Regions from separate parts of the Neobacillus sp. BP17 genome, predicted to be linked through region 4. Evidence: riboswitches for the same ligand, from Rfam matches in the RefSeq annotation. Region 4 holds a riboswitch; each other region holds the start of a gene.
The links. Region 4 has a riboswitch for cyclic di-GMP ahead of AC4QJR_RS26425 (DUF3789 domain-containing protein). Riboswitches for the same ligand answer to the same signal wherever they lie in the genome.
Positions count from the first base shown of each region.

Region 1: linked by a shared signal. The riboswitch ahead of AC4QJR_RS12175 (hypothetical protein) and the one ahead of AC4QJR_RS26425 (DUF3789 domain-containing protein) in region 4 are both predicted to bind cyclic di-GMP.
Region 2: linked by a shared signal. The riboswitch ahead of AC4QJR_RS07035 (TadA family conjugal transfer-associated ATPase) and the one ahead of AC4QJR_RS26425 (DUF3789 domain-containing protein) in region 4 are both predicted to bind cyclic di-GMP.
Region 3: linked by a shared signal. The riboswitch ahead of AC4QJR_RS05340 (anti-repressor SinI family protein) and the one ahead of AC4QJR_RS26425 (DUF3789 domain-containing protein) in region 4 are both predicted to bind cyclic di-GMP.

Region 1 is NZ_CM184198.1:2,520,187-2,523,334, reverse strand. Features, by position in the region: gene AC4QJR_RS12180 (alpha/beta fold hydrolase) at 123-974, opposite strand; cyclic di-GMP riboswitch class I at 1,166-1,249, shown strand; gene AC4QJR_RS12175 (hypothetical protein) at 1,278-1,670, shown strand; gene AC4QJR_RS12170 (zinc-dependent alcohol dehydrogenase family protein) at 2,188-3,148, opposite strand, start outside.
Region 2 is NZ_CM184198.1:1,472,988-1,476,135, forward strand. Features, by position in the region: gene gerPC (spore germination protein GerPC) at 1-291, opposite strand, end outside; gene AC4QJR_RS07025 (spore germination protein GerPB) at 350-580, opposite strand; gene AC4QJR_RS07030 (spore germination protein) at 598-819, opposite strand; cyclic di-GMP riboswitch class I at 1,069-1,155, shown strand; gene AC4QJR_RS07035 (TadA family conjugal transfer-associated ATPase) at 1,203-2,351, shown strand; gene AC4QJR_RS07040 (fumarylacetoacetate hydrolase family protein) at 2,505-3,148, shown strand, end outside.
Region 3 is NZ_CM184198.1:1,126,870-1,130,017, reverse strand. Features, by position in the region: gene map (type I methionyl aminopeptidase) at 1-360, opposite strand, end outside; gene AC4QJR_RS05345 (helix-turn-helix domain-containing protein) at 631-957, shown strand; gene AC4QJR_RS05340 (anti-repressor SinI family protein) at 1,048-1,170, opposite strand; cyclic di-GMP riboswitch class I at 1,201-1,288, opposite strand; gene AC4QJR_RS05335 (hypothetical protein) at 1,905-2,108, shown strand; gene hutH (histidine ammonia-lyase) at 2,153-3,148, opposite strand, start outside.
Region 4 is NZ_CM184198.1:5,415,016-5,418,163, reverse strand. Features, by position in the region: gene AC4QJR_RS26430 (ROK family protein) at 1-780, shown strand, start outside; cyclic di-GMP riboswitch class I at 1,632-1,716, shown strand; gene AC4QJR_RS26425 (DUF3789 domain-containing protein) at 1,765-1,875, shown strand; partial or broken gene AC4QJR_RS26420 (LCP family glycopolymer transferase) at 2,378-2,636, opposite strand.

The DNA.
Region 1 (3,148 bases), 2.9 Mb from region 4:
AAAAGCCGAGCATCCCAATTCAAAATAAAATGCTCGGCTTTTTAGATTGAAAATACTTAAACTAAACCTTGCCTAGCCACATCCTAGGTATCCATCCCTAATTCAATAGATTAACTTTCAATTTACCGAAGAAAATTCTCAATAAGGCTAATTTGCTCTTCCGTATTTAAAGCTGGGGCATGACCAAGTTTTGGAATCGTTACCATTTGACAGTTTGGTTTTTGCTTCATTTTTTCCGCAACATCAAGAGGAAGAACGTCGGAAATTTCTCCTCGAATGAGTAATATTTTTGATTGAATTGCTTCCCAGTAGTTCCATAAGTTTAGATCTTCTGTGTGCTGAAATTGCAAAGCAATGTTTGGATCATAATCAGGACTCATTCCACCCTCATCGCTTCTTCTACATGAGTATTGGGTAAAATCATTCCACTCCTCTTCATTCGAAAGACCAAATGTGGTATAAATGGTTTGATAATACTTCTTTAATTCACTAAAGGTTTTAAATTGCGGTGGATTCCCTACATAGCTAATAATTCGTTTAATGCCTTCAATATCCTGAACAGCATTTTCAGAAGCACCTGCTCCAATGTCATTTAAAACTAAATGTGAAATCCGGTTCTGATGATTAAGCGTTCCAGCAATACGCATTCCAATGGCTCCACCCATTGAGGTCCCAACCCATCGGACCCGTTCGATTCCTAAATGGTCCAATAATTGAATCGCCAGGTTACTGTAGTTTTCAAAACAATAGTCCTTTTCGGGGGAAGAACTCCATTGGCTCAATCCCCGCCCAATTGTATCCGGACAAAGGATATAGTAGTTTTGGGATAGATGGCGGGCTAAAGTATCAAAGTCTCGCCCATTTCGAGTTAAACCGTGCCAACAAACCACAGCTGGTTTCTGTGGATCTCCCCATTCTGTAAAATGAACTTCCATTCCATTAATCATTTCAAACCTAGATCTAGGAGAAGACATACAACCACCACCATTCATTTTTAATATTCCGACAATTAAATATTCGATTTACTGGCAAGAATCCCTTCTTCCACCTACTCACAATATATTTGAAATGGGAATTGATTTCTAATTTTTTCATAAAACGTCGGTATTTGTAGAACTTTATTTTGTAATTTTTGAAAAAATTGTAATATAATTTACATATCGTTTATAGATAAAGGCAAACTTTTCGAAAGATTGGGACGCAAAGCTACGGGTCTAAGGTTTTAAACTATGATGGCTGGGCTGCCTAAAATAGGACTTATTTTAGGAGGCTAGATTATGAAAAAAATCAATTTGGAATATGCAATACTAGATCAAGACTGGGGAGTTCAAGAACTTGACGATTGTATTCGCCTTCTTATTGATGTGAAATTAAATTGGGATAAAATGGACTTAGAGCCTGAGGTGAAGAATGCCTTTCCTTACTTTCATTTAATTGTTGATCTTTATCCAAACGGATATATTAACTATGAAATGTATCATCATTTTAGTAATTTAAAATTTAAAAGATTTTCGTTTTATAGTTGCTGTGGACAAAAAGAAGGAATGGTTTGTTCGTTCTTTAATCAATATGCAGCGGAAGTTTTTTGCGAAGTTCTGAAAAAAGAGGAGAAGATTAAACACTTCTTTACTTGGCATCTCTCTAATAACAAAAAGAGTGTTAACCAGTAATATTACAATGGCCTTGAATGGAACTTTTTTTGATTCTTAATATGATGGATGTTGTTAGAAGAGCTGCCAAAATTGGCAGCTCTGATTTTTCCGTTATAGCATCCTTTTTCCTTCAACGACCTTTTAAAGTGAGCCTCATTAGACTAATTTAAACTAGTAGAAATTTAAAATAGAATTGACTGTTTAAACCCTTCAACCATATTTAAATAAAATAAAATTTTTATGAAGTTCCCTTTCATATATTGAAATCCTGACAGCTAAGTCTTCCGTTCTTAAAACAAAATCTTTTACTCCAATAAATTCAGATTCAGCAATCAAATAGAATTGTGTTCCCTTTTTTAAACCTTTAAAGTTATTCTTTAACTTATATACCTTCATTATTTTAACTAGTTTCTCCCATAATCTTTATTAACACAGACATTTACACTATTTTATTGCTTTTTTGAGTCTGCTATCAACAAAAATCCAGTAATGCTCTTCAATTAGAATCAAATCTTATTCTAGAAAAAAAACAATTTTACCATTTATTTATCAATACAATCTTTCCAATTGCTTTATTAGATTCCAAAAAAGTATGTGCTTCATTTACTTGATCAAAATCAAAAACCGTTTCATCTACTAAAGGCTGAAGTTTCCCTTCCTCTACAAGATTCGATACTTTTCGTAATATGTTCCCATATTCCTGCCTTTTTTCCTTATTCATAATTTTTAAAATCATAAAGGTAATATGTAATGATAGTGCCTTAGCATGCAGAGGTGACAAATCATGCGTTGAGCGTGCTGCGATGGATAATACGGTTCCGTAAGTGGCAGCAGCTTGGAAAGATCGATCTAGGTTTTCGCCACCGACTGTATCGAACACAACGTCAAACCCTTTTCCATCTGTATGTTCTATTACATACTCCTCCACTGACTGTTCTCGATAATTAATGGCCACATCTGCACCTAAACGCTGTCCAATGTTTAATTTTTCCTCAGATGAAGCTGTAGTATATACTTTTGCTCCAGCTACCTTTGCTAGTTGAATGGCGACATGACCTACCCCGCCTGTAGCTCCATGAATAAGGACCGTTTGGCCGTTTTGAATATTCGCACGATTATAAAGTGACTCCCATGCTGTAATCGTTACGAGAGGAAGCGCCGCTGCTTGTGCCATCGTTAAATTTCTTGGTTTAATAGCTAGAAGCTGCACATCCGCAAGCATATACTCAGTTAGGGCACCGTCTGTTCCTTTCACACCACCTGCGCAACCAAAGACTTCATCACCAATCTTGAACTCTGATACTCCGTCTCCAACCTCTACAACTACTCCAGCTACATCGCCGTGTAATATCGCTGGAAATTCTGGTGCAATTGCAGATACCACTCCAGACCGAACTTTTGTATCAATTGGATTTACACTTGTTGCTTTTACATGAATAACAACATGCCCAGGAATTGCCTCAGGCTTATGAACCTTAGCCATCTCAAAAACAGAT
Region 2 (3,148 bases), 1.8 Mb from region 4:
ATCTTTTGGTGATATTGGGGTGGATAAGGATTGATTTTGTACGGCAAAGTCTTCAATTCCTGCTAATTCGGATGGATTTAGACCAATGTTTAACGTACCTTCAAGAGTCTCTACCTTTAGTTGATCAAATTTATACTCAATTTTGTCTACATGGATGGCCTGTTTTTCATATAATTGTTTGATTTCTGCTTGCATTTTTTGGAGAGTGCTCTCTAAAGACTGAATTCTTTGCTCCTGAGCTTGAATACACATCTGCAGCCATTGAAGATATTGGGAATAATCCTGATACATGTAATCACCTCACAATTATTTCTCCAATAAACGTATTGATTATCATAAGATCGGCGGCCTATTTATCCTGTTTTCTTACTGCGGCTTGTAGGGGCACTGATGGTGTCCCTAATAAAGAGCCTGAAGATTTGATTGTTTGTGGTGCAGGTCCAGTAAATCCGCCAGTATTATATAAATGAGCCATCGGTTTAATAATCCCAGCACTGCCTATTTGTAAGACTGAGGAATTGGTAATCCCGCCAATTTTTATGAAATTAATCTGAATGGACTGCTGGATATAAAAGTTCATTTAAAATCACCCATTCATTAAGCATTAAGTGCAATCCCTTGATCGTAAACATCTGAATCACTTGTATTAGTTGAACTTACATTATTTTGAAGTTGTAAGCTTTCCCCAGTGTTAAAGGAACCAGCGCCAGAAAATGTTTTTGCGGTAGAAAATGGCATAATTTTATATACATCGCCAATATGGAAAACAGAACTGCTGCCAAGCGTAATGACCTGTGCAACTCCAACAATTGCTGGCATTTTCAACACCCTTTTTTCATAGTATCTTCTACATCCTATGTATGGGTAAAGGTAATGTGATTGATACGCCCAAAATTATTGAAATCAAGAATCGTATACGATTTTTAATATTCATTTGTAGAACGATCGATTAGAAATAGTTATAATTACCTATTTGCTTGTACAGAAAATAATAAATAAGTTGGGTTTTCGGTTGTTTAGAAAGGGACTATTATATGAGTAAGAGATCAGTCGGAAATAAACACTGTTTCTCGATAAAGGCAAACCTGATGAAAATCAGTGACGCAAAGCTATAGGGGCTAAGGTGCATTTGCACTAAGCCAGCCAGTTACCGAAAGATTAGGGTGTTTCATAATGGATATTCATGTCTGCATAGTTGTTCTATGTATCTATGGATATTCTATGAATTCTATCCCCCCTTTGGTAAAGGCGGGACTATCTCTATTTTATGGAGGTGGAAACTAATCGACTACTTAACCTGTTTTGGACCCATAAATCCCCTTATTTTAGATGAAGATGTTTCAGAGGTTATGGTAAATGGACCTAACCAGGTGTACTGTGAACGTAAAGGAAAATTGGTATTAACGTCAGTACAATTCCGTGACAATGAACATGTCAAGACAATGATAGACAAAATTCTTGCCCCACTTGGATGGAAAATCGATGAAAGTTCGCCAATGGTAGATGCTAGGCTGCCTAATGGCTTACGTGTTAATGCCATCATTCCTCCCCTTGCATTAAATGGACCAGCCATTACAATCAGGAAATTTTCAAAGGATCCCTACCAAATTGAAGATCTAATCAACTTTGGGACAGTGACAGAAGAAATGGCATTTTTTCTAGATGCATGCGTGAAAGCCCGCTTGAATATGTTTGTTAGCGGTGGTACGAGGTCTGGTAAAACAACCACTCTGAATGCCCTTTCCAATTTTATACCTGATGAAGAAAAAATCGTAACGGTTGAGGATGCTGCCGAAATTCAGTTGGGACAGGGTCATGTAATCTCACTAGAACTTCGACCTTCCGAAATAAAAGGTAAAAGAGCCATTTCGATTCGAGAGCTTCTCAAGAAATCGTTACGAATGAGACCTGACCGTGTTATTATCGGAGAAATCCGTGGTGGAGAAGCGCTTGATATGCTTCAGGCAATGAATTCTGGCCATGATGGTTCACTTGCTACAGGGCACTCATATAGTCCAAGGGATATGATTAGCCGTTTGGAAACCATGGTCCTTTTAGCAGGATTGAATAATTCTATTAAAGACATTCGAGAGCAAATTGCAGGAGCAATCGATGTGATTATCCAGCAAACTCGTTTAATGGATGGAACAAGGAAAATTATCAATATTACTGAAGTTCAAGGAATGGAAGGAGAAAATATCGTTCTGCAAGACATCTTTTCCTTTAAACAAAAAGGAATTAATTCTGAGGGGAAAATTATTGGACAACTTATACCGACTGGTGTCCGCCCCAAATTTTATGATCGCCTAGAGGCATCAGGGATTCATATTCCAGCGTCATTGTTTAAATAATCTCAGGTAATAAGAGGCATTAAATTTATGAATGGTTAGGGGCTGAATTTCCTTTAAATAGGGTTCGGCTTTTTCTTGTTCACTAAATTTGTTCGAGGGAGTTATTTCTTTTAATATATTAATTGTGAGACAATCATATTGAGGTGAAAAAGAGTGAAATTTGTGACAGTAGAATATAACAATGAATTGTTCGTTGGATTGCTTGACCAAACTGAGGCCGCAGTCCTTTTGTTAAACCTTGCTGAAGAAGAAAGAATGGGCATAAGAAGTTTTCCTCCTTCCCTGCTTAAATGTATCGACTTAGGAGATCTCTTTATTGAAAAGGTGAAAGAGGTTCTTGATTGGGTTACTAATTGCGGACAAACTTCATCTTTTTACGTCCCAATTGAACAGGTAACTTTGCTTGCTCCTATTCCGAGACCGAGTAAGAATATTTTTTGTGTAGGGAAAAATTACGCAGAACATGCGATTGAAATGGGGAGTGAGGCCGATATCCCTGAACATATTATGGTCTTTACAAAAGCACCAACAACAGTTATTGGGCCTAATGAAATGGTCCTAAATCACAAAAATATAACGGCTCAACTTGATTATGAAGGCGAGCTTGCCGTCATCATTGGTAAAAAGGGGCGGGCAATAAAAAAAGATGAGGCATTGGATTACATTTTTGGCTATACCATTATTAATGATGTAACCGCACGAGATTTGCAATCGAGGCACAAGCAGTTTTTCATCGGCAAAAGCCTTGACACAACCTGTCCGATGGGACCTTGCATTGTTCATAAAAGTTCTATCGA
Region 3 (3,148 bases), 1.5 Mb from region 4:
CTCCGTTTCCTCTGACACGTCCCCAACTGCATAGGACCAGGCAGAATCAGCTAGCGCACCGTTGTAATTAACAACCATGTCTACCGTCACAATATCCCCTTCGCTTAAAGGTTCTTTCCGTGGAAAGCCGTGGCATATTTCGTCATTTATACTTGCACATGTCGCATATTCATAGCCCTTATAGCCTTTTTGTTCTGGAGTCGCACCTTTTTTCTTAAGAAATTCTTCCACAAAGGCATCAATTTCCCAAGTGGTAATACCTGGTTTAATCAATTTAGCTATTTCTTTATGACAGGCAGCTAGAATTTCCCCTGCCTTTTTCATTGCTTCTATTTCACGTTGTGATTTAAGGACAATCATTATTGTAGGGTCCCCTTCCTTTTTATTTATTTTTATGTATGCAAATCAAAATTGTTATTCGACTAAAAACATACCACTAATAAATTATAAAACATGCCGCAATAGGCAACACTTTTAATATAACTCTATCCTGATATTTTTTCAAAAATACTTTATCTATATTATTTCATAAAGTACATATTTTCCTTATTAATTTGTTCTTAATATGGTGCTTTCTTATTCTTTTTGATAGAATTAATGTAGAGTGAATAATAATTGGGTGTGAGACTAATGATTGGTGATCGCGTAAAAAAATTTCGCTTAGATAGAAAGATGTCACTTTCCGAACTTGCTGCTCAAGCAGGTGTGGCTAAATCTTATTTAAGTAACCTTGAAAATAACAAACAAGAGAATCCTTCTATAAAGTTTCTAGAAAAAATCGCTGTTGTTTTAAATATTCCTGTAGATCACTTGATACATGAAGAGATTAATAAAGAGGAACTAGATATTGATTGGATGAATCTAGTCAAGGACGCAATGAATTCGGGCGTTTCTAAGGAACAATTTCGAGATTTCCTTGAATTTAACAAATGGCGAATTAATCAAAATGATAAGTAGAAATAAAACAATCTTATTGAAAAAAAAAGCATTCTACAAAAAAGTTATTTTTGTGTAGAATGCTTTTTTTGTACTGCCATGTGTGTCTTATCATCTCTCTGTGACCAAGAAATCACGAACTGCTTCTATGGATAACCCTAAGTCCTTTGCTTCCAATATGAGTGCAATCCATTCCTGATCGATTACTTCAAATTCATTTTTCGTAATAACCACTTTACTCACTCCTAAAATACAGAATGTATTCCAGGTAGCCCGGCCATCCTAGCAAAAAACCTGCCTTAGACCCTCGGCTTTGCGTCCCTGCTTTTCAACAGGTTTGCCTTTTTCTGACATTTAATAAACCTTAAGTCACTGAATTCGATAGGACAATTTACTTAATCTTTATTGATATTATATCTAGTCCTATTTTAGTTGGTTGTTGTAATTTGTCGTATTGATTAAATTTTCACACAATTATTTATAACAAATTATACCATATTTCTACAAAAATATCCCAATTAAGACTTTTAATCTAAACACCATCTGTCAAAATAGTTAATTTTTGGAAAAAAGCTTGTTGTTTATTCCCTTCGTTAACCAAAACCAAAATACTTTTCCAACATATAACTTAAATATTTGTCTAAACCGTGAAAATTGGCATATAATGTAAACAATAAAATAATTTTCCGAATATTATTAATATTCTAGAGTAGGTGGTGATTTCATACAATGACCTTTATCCATGTGTTGAATTTTTCAATTCCGATTGCATTTATTGTGTTTGCAGGGTATTTTTTGGATCGCATATGCAAGCCAGACTCCACCAAACAAAAAGCTGGTGAAGATTGAATCTATTAAAAAGATTCCACTGTCATTCAGCTTTTTCTTTTTTGTGGAAGGAATTAAAAAAGTAATTATTTCACTCTGTTTCGGGAATGATACTTGCGTAGACGAAAGGAGTGTTGTAATTGGCACGTGGAGAACATTTTGAACATAAAAAGAAAAACCATCCAGGAAACTTCCCGGAAGGCAGTTTAACAGAAAAACATGCGAAAGAAGCAGTTGGTGACGAAGAATTCCTAGTTGTACGTGAAGCGTTTAAAAATCGTGTAGAAAACGAGGATGAGTATCGAGGAGATACTGCCCGCTTACTAAATGATCAGACAGAATAAAAGGCGTGAGCATCTCACGCCTTCTTTTTATGAAGAAATCATTTTTAGAATTGTCCCTTTTCAATCCTTAAGTTTCTAATAAATGGTGAAAAATCGATTGACTTAAGCCAATAAGCAGCTTTTTCAATATCCTTTGAGAATACCCTATCTTGTTTAATGGATGCTACCTGTTCGCGTGCCTTGTCGTAAAACAATCTAGTATTTGCAGCCATTTTATCAATCCCGCGAATCTCCACCGCCTGCATCGCACAAATCAGTTCAATTGCCACAACTCTTCGTGCATTCTGGATAATTTGATAGGCATGCCTTGATGCTATTGTACCCATACTTACATGGTCCTCCTGATTAGCAGAGGATGGGATGGAATCGACACTAGCTGGATGAGCAAGTGTTTTATTCTCTGATACCAGTGCTGCTGCCGCATATTGCATGATCATTGCCCCAGATTGCAAACCAGGTTGCGGACTAAGGAATGCTGGTAAATCATTCAACTGCGGATTAACCAATCTTTCAATCCGTCTTTCTGAAATATTCGCCAGTTCAGCCACGGCAATTTTCATAAAATCCATTGCAAAAGCAATCGGCTGTCCATGGAAATTTCCTCCAGAAATCACCTTTTCCCCATTATCAAAGATTAATGGATTATCCGTTGCCGCGTTCATTTCAATTTCTAATTTTTCTTTCACATAATCCAGAGCTTGCCACGATGCACCATGAACCTGTGGAATGCAGCGGAGAGAATAAGCATCTTGAACTCGTAACTCGCCCTGCTGTGTAGTTAATAAACTATCACTTAAATAAGCACGGATTCTTGCGGCTGTATCAATTTGTTGTTTATAACCCCTAGCAACATGAACTTCTTCCGCAAATGCATCAATAATTCCATTTAACCCTTCCATTGTCATAGCTGCAATTAGCTCACTTTCATGTGCTAGTTGTTCTGCCTCCAAATACCCGATCACACCCATAGCTGTCATCGCCTGTGTCCCGTTAATAAGGGCTAGACCTTCTTTGGCCTCCAAGGTTAAAGGCAAAATTCC
Region 4 (3,148 bases):
GAGACGATGCCGAAAGTGATTGAATTTTTTCAGGAGAAAAAAGTGGACGCCATTGGAATTGGTTCATTTGGCCCGATCGATGTCGATCGAGATAGCCCAACCTTTGGGTTCATTACCGAGACACCGAAGCTTCCGTGGAAAAATTACAACATAACCGGTGAAATTAAGAAGCATTTCGATGTGCCTGTTGGGTTTCATACCGATGTGACAGCTGCAGCCTTGGCGGAAAATACCTGGGGCGCGGCGCAAGGCTTGGATAGCTGTGTCTACATGACGGTTGGAACGGGGATTGGTGTAGGAGCGGTGATCGGCGGAAAGCTTCTTCTGGGAATCACTCATCCGGAAATGGGGCATATCCTTGTAAGGCGTCATCCTGATGATCAGTTTGAGGGTGTATGCCCGTACCATGGAGATTGTCTAGAAGGAATGGCAGCTGGACCAGCAATTGAAAAAAGATGGAATCAAGAAGGGAAGCTGCTCACAGAGCAAATGGAGGTATGGGAGCTAGAAGCCTATTATTTAGCACAGGCATTAATGAATTATATCTTAATCCTGTCCCCTAAGAAAATCATCGTTGGCGGAGGAGTTTCAAAACAAGAACAACTACTGCCGCTTGTTCGTGAGCGGGTGCTGGAGCTATTAAATGGATACGTTCCCGTTTCAGCCTTAACAAAGGGAGAAATCGACCAATACATTGTCCTGCCACATCTAGGGGATCAAGCCGGGCTAACCGGGGCGATTGCACTTGGTGTAACAGCGTATCAGGAAAAAATATCGTAACTGATCATCGTTCCTCATACCTAAGATGAAATATTTTTTGCATTCTAAATTCTCCCGTTTTGTGATAGATTTTTGAAAATCTATCATAAGGCGGGAGTCTTGATTTGGAATCTAGTACATTATATTTACTTTATTATATTGATATCTACATTATTAATGAATCATTTGAATAACTAATTTAATCCAACCGAAAAACGCAAACCATAATGGAACACTTAAAGACGTCCCCCACAATAATCCTAATAAAAGATTCCCTTGCTTGTCCATGAAATCCACTCCTATTGTTAGTTGTAGATAAATCAGGTAATGCACGGTTCAGTTTTTTAGTATATTTGTAAACGCTTTCAGTTTCTTTTTTTATATGATAACCAATTAAGGATGGGAATAAAGTAGAAATATGCAAATAATATACAAAATATTTTCGACAAATCTACTGATTAAATTTTTCATTCCAAGGTGGAGGGCTCAATCTATTATTTACTATTTTTCAATTAGAAGGAGAATGCCTCTCCTCAGTGAAAGATCTTACGTAGGATAAAATAGACGATTACCCATAAAGGAATGGATAAAAGAATCCCCCAAAGGCAGCCCCTGCCGAAATTTCTCCCATCTTCTTTCTCTGCCATGTGATCACTCCACTTCCGAAACAGGTTGCTTATCACTATTTAACCACGTATGGATGAACGGGTATCATTAAATCGTTCGATGAATAGTTACAAAATTCATGGCATTGTCGAACAGAATCAATAATGAAAGAGTTTGCAATTGCCAGATTATTAACATATAAATAGGTTAATTGCTCTATTTATTACTAGAAACAATTAGTATATTATCAATGAAAGCACATAGTTCGTACGAAAGGGCAAATCCATTGAAAAGTGGAGGCGCAAAACTAAAGGGGCTAAGGTTCTAAAACTATGCCAGCCAGCTGCCGAATATGATCACCTTACGACGGATTATGAATATACTCTGGGAGGTTATACTATGGTTATCTTTATTGCAGGCTTATTTGTTGGATCGTTCTCTATGCTTACAGTAATGAGTCTTATGGTTGCAGCTAAAAGAGGAGACCAACTACTTGAATCACAACGATAATTTGAAAGCGTTTTCTAAACAACCTCAACTTTTGGGGTTGTTTTTATTTTTCATAATAAGTTAATTACATATAATTAAACAAAACGGAAGGGGAGAACGGGGTTTAGAGACTATATATTGCAAGAGAGTAGCAATTAAGTGTTTGCTTGCTGCTGTCTTTGCTTATACATCGCCATTACTTGTTTTACTGTGGTATAAACTTCCTGTGTGGAATGGAAGATTACCCGAATTTCGGATACTATGGATTTAATATAAAGGGTTAAAAATAAGGGGAAATAGGACAGAGGAGAAATTAGTGAATGCTTCAAAAACTATGTGACTTTTTGGTAATGACTTATCAATTTCTATTAGTTCAAATTTTAGTTGGAAATAATTGTTAGATGAGTGCTAATTTTTAGAAGATGATAACCATGAAGAAGTATTATCCATTGATGAGTTAAATATTTTTGAACAGTTTTAACCATTGATTTTGAAAGGGGCTTTATGTGCCTTAAAATTGATTTCCTTCTTTAATGACCCCTTGAATAATTTGACGTTGTCGTGTTTGACGACCAAAGTCACCTCGAGGATCTTCATGCCTCATTCGAGAGAAGGCTAAAGCCTTTTTGCCATTTAGATTTAGCTCTCCCTTTTTAAAGTGGAAGCCCGCTTCGGTAAAGTCTAAATCATTCTGCACAGTAACTCCACCCACAGCCATTTACAATATCCTGAAAACCTTCCATATTCACTTTCATGTAATAATCGATTGGAATATCGAGGAAGAATCATCTTGTGGAGGGAGGAGTCTACTCAAATCGTCATTAAGAAAATATTGAGTACTTTTTCTATACCGCATAAAATCAGTTTCCTCAGCAGCATCCCAATGGTAACTCCATTAATACCATAGATTTAAGCATACCTTTTATTATTATCCAAAATCATGACTAAAGGTATACCAATAATAGAAAGTTGGTGTAACAAAAAGTATCAGCCTATAAGGGTAATAAAATTCCCTCAAGACTTTCCAAAACACGAATGATATATATAAAATAATTAATATTTTTTACACGTATGAACTATAAATATTATTCTTCAGATAAAATGTATAAATTCTGGTATAATATTTAAATAAACTTTACAAATTCAACATTTATCGACAACAATCTTAATATTATTGACTTTCTTATTTAAATAAATCTTTCTGTATTTTTTACCAAATTATTTCCAAATTCATAAAAGCACTAGAAAAGAGAGTGGAAATATAGTTTAATAATACAGTTGCCATGTAATGTGA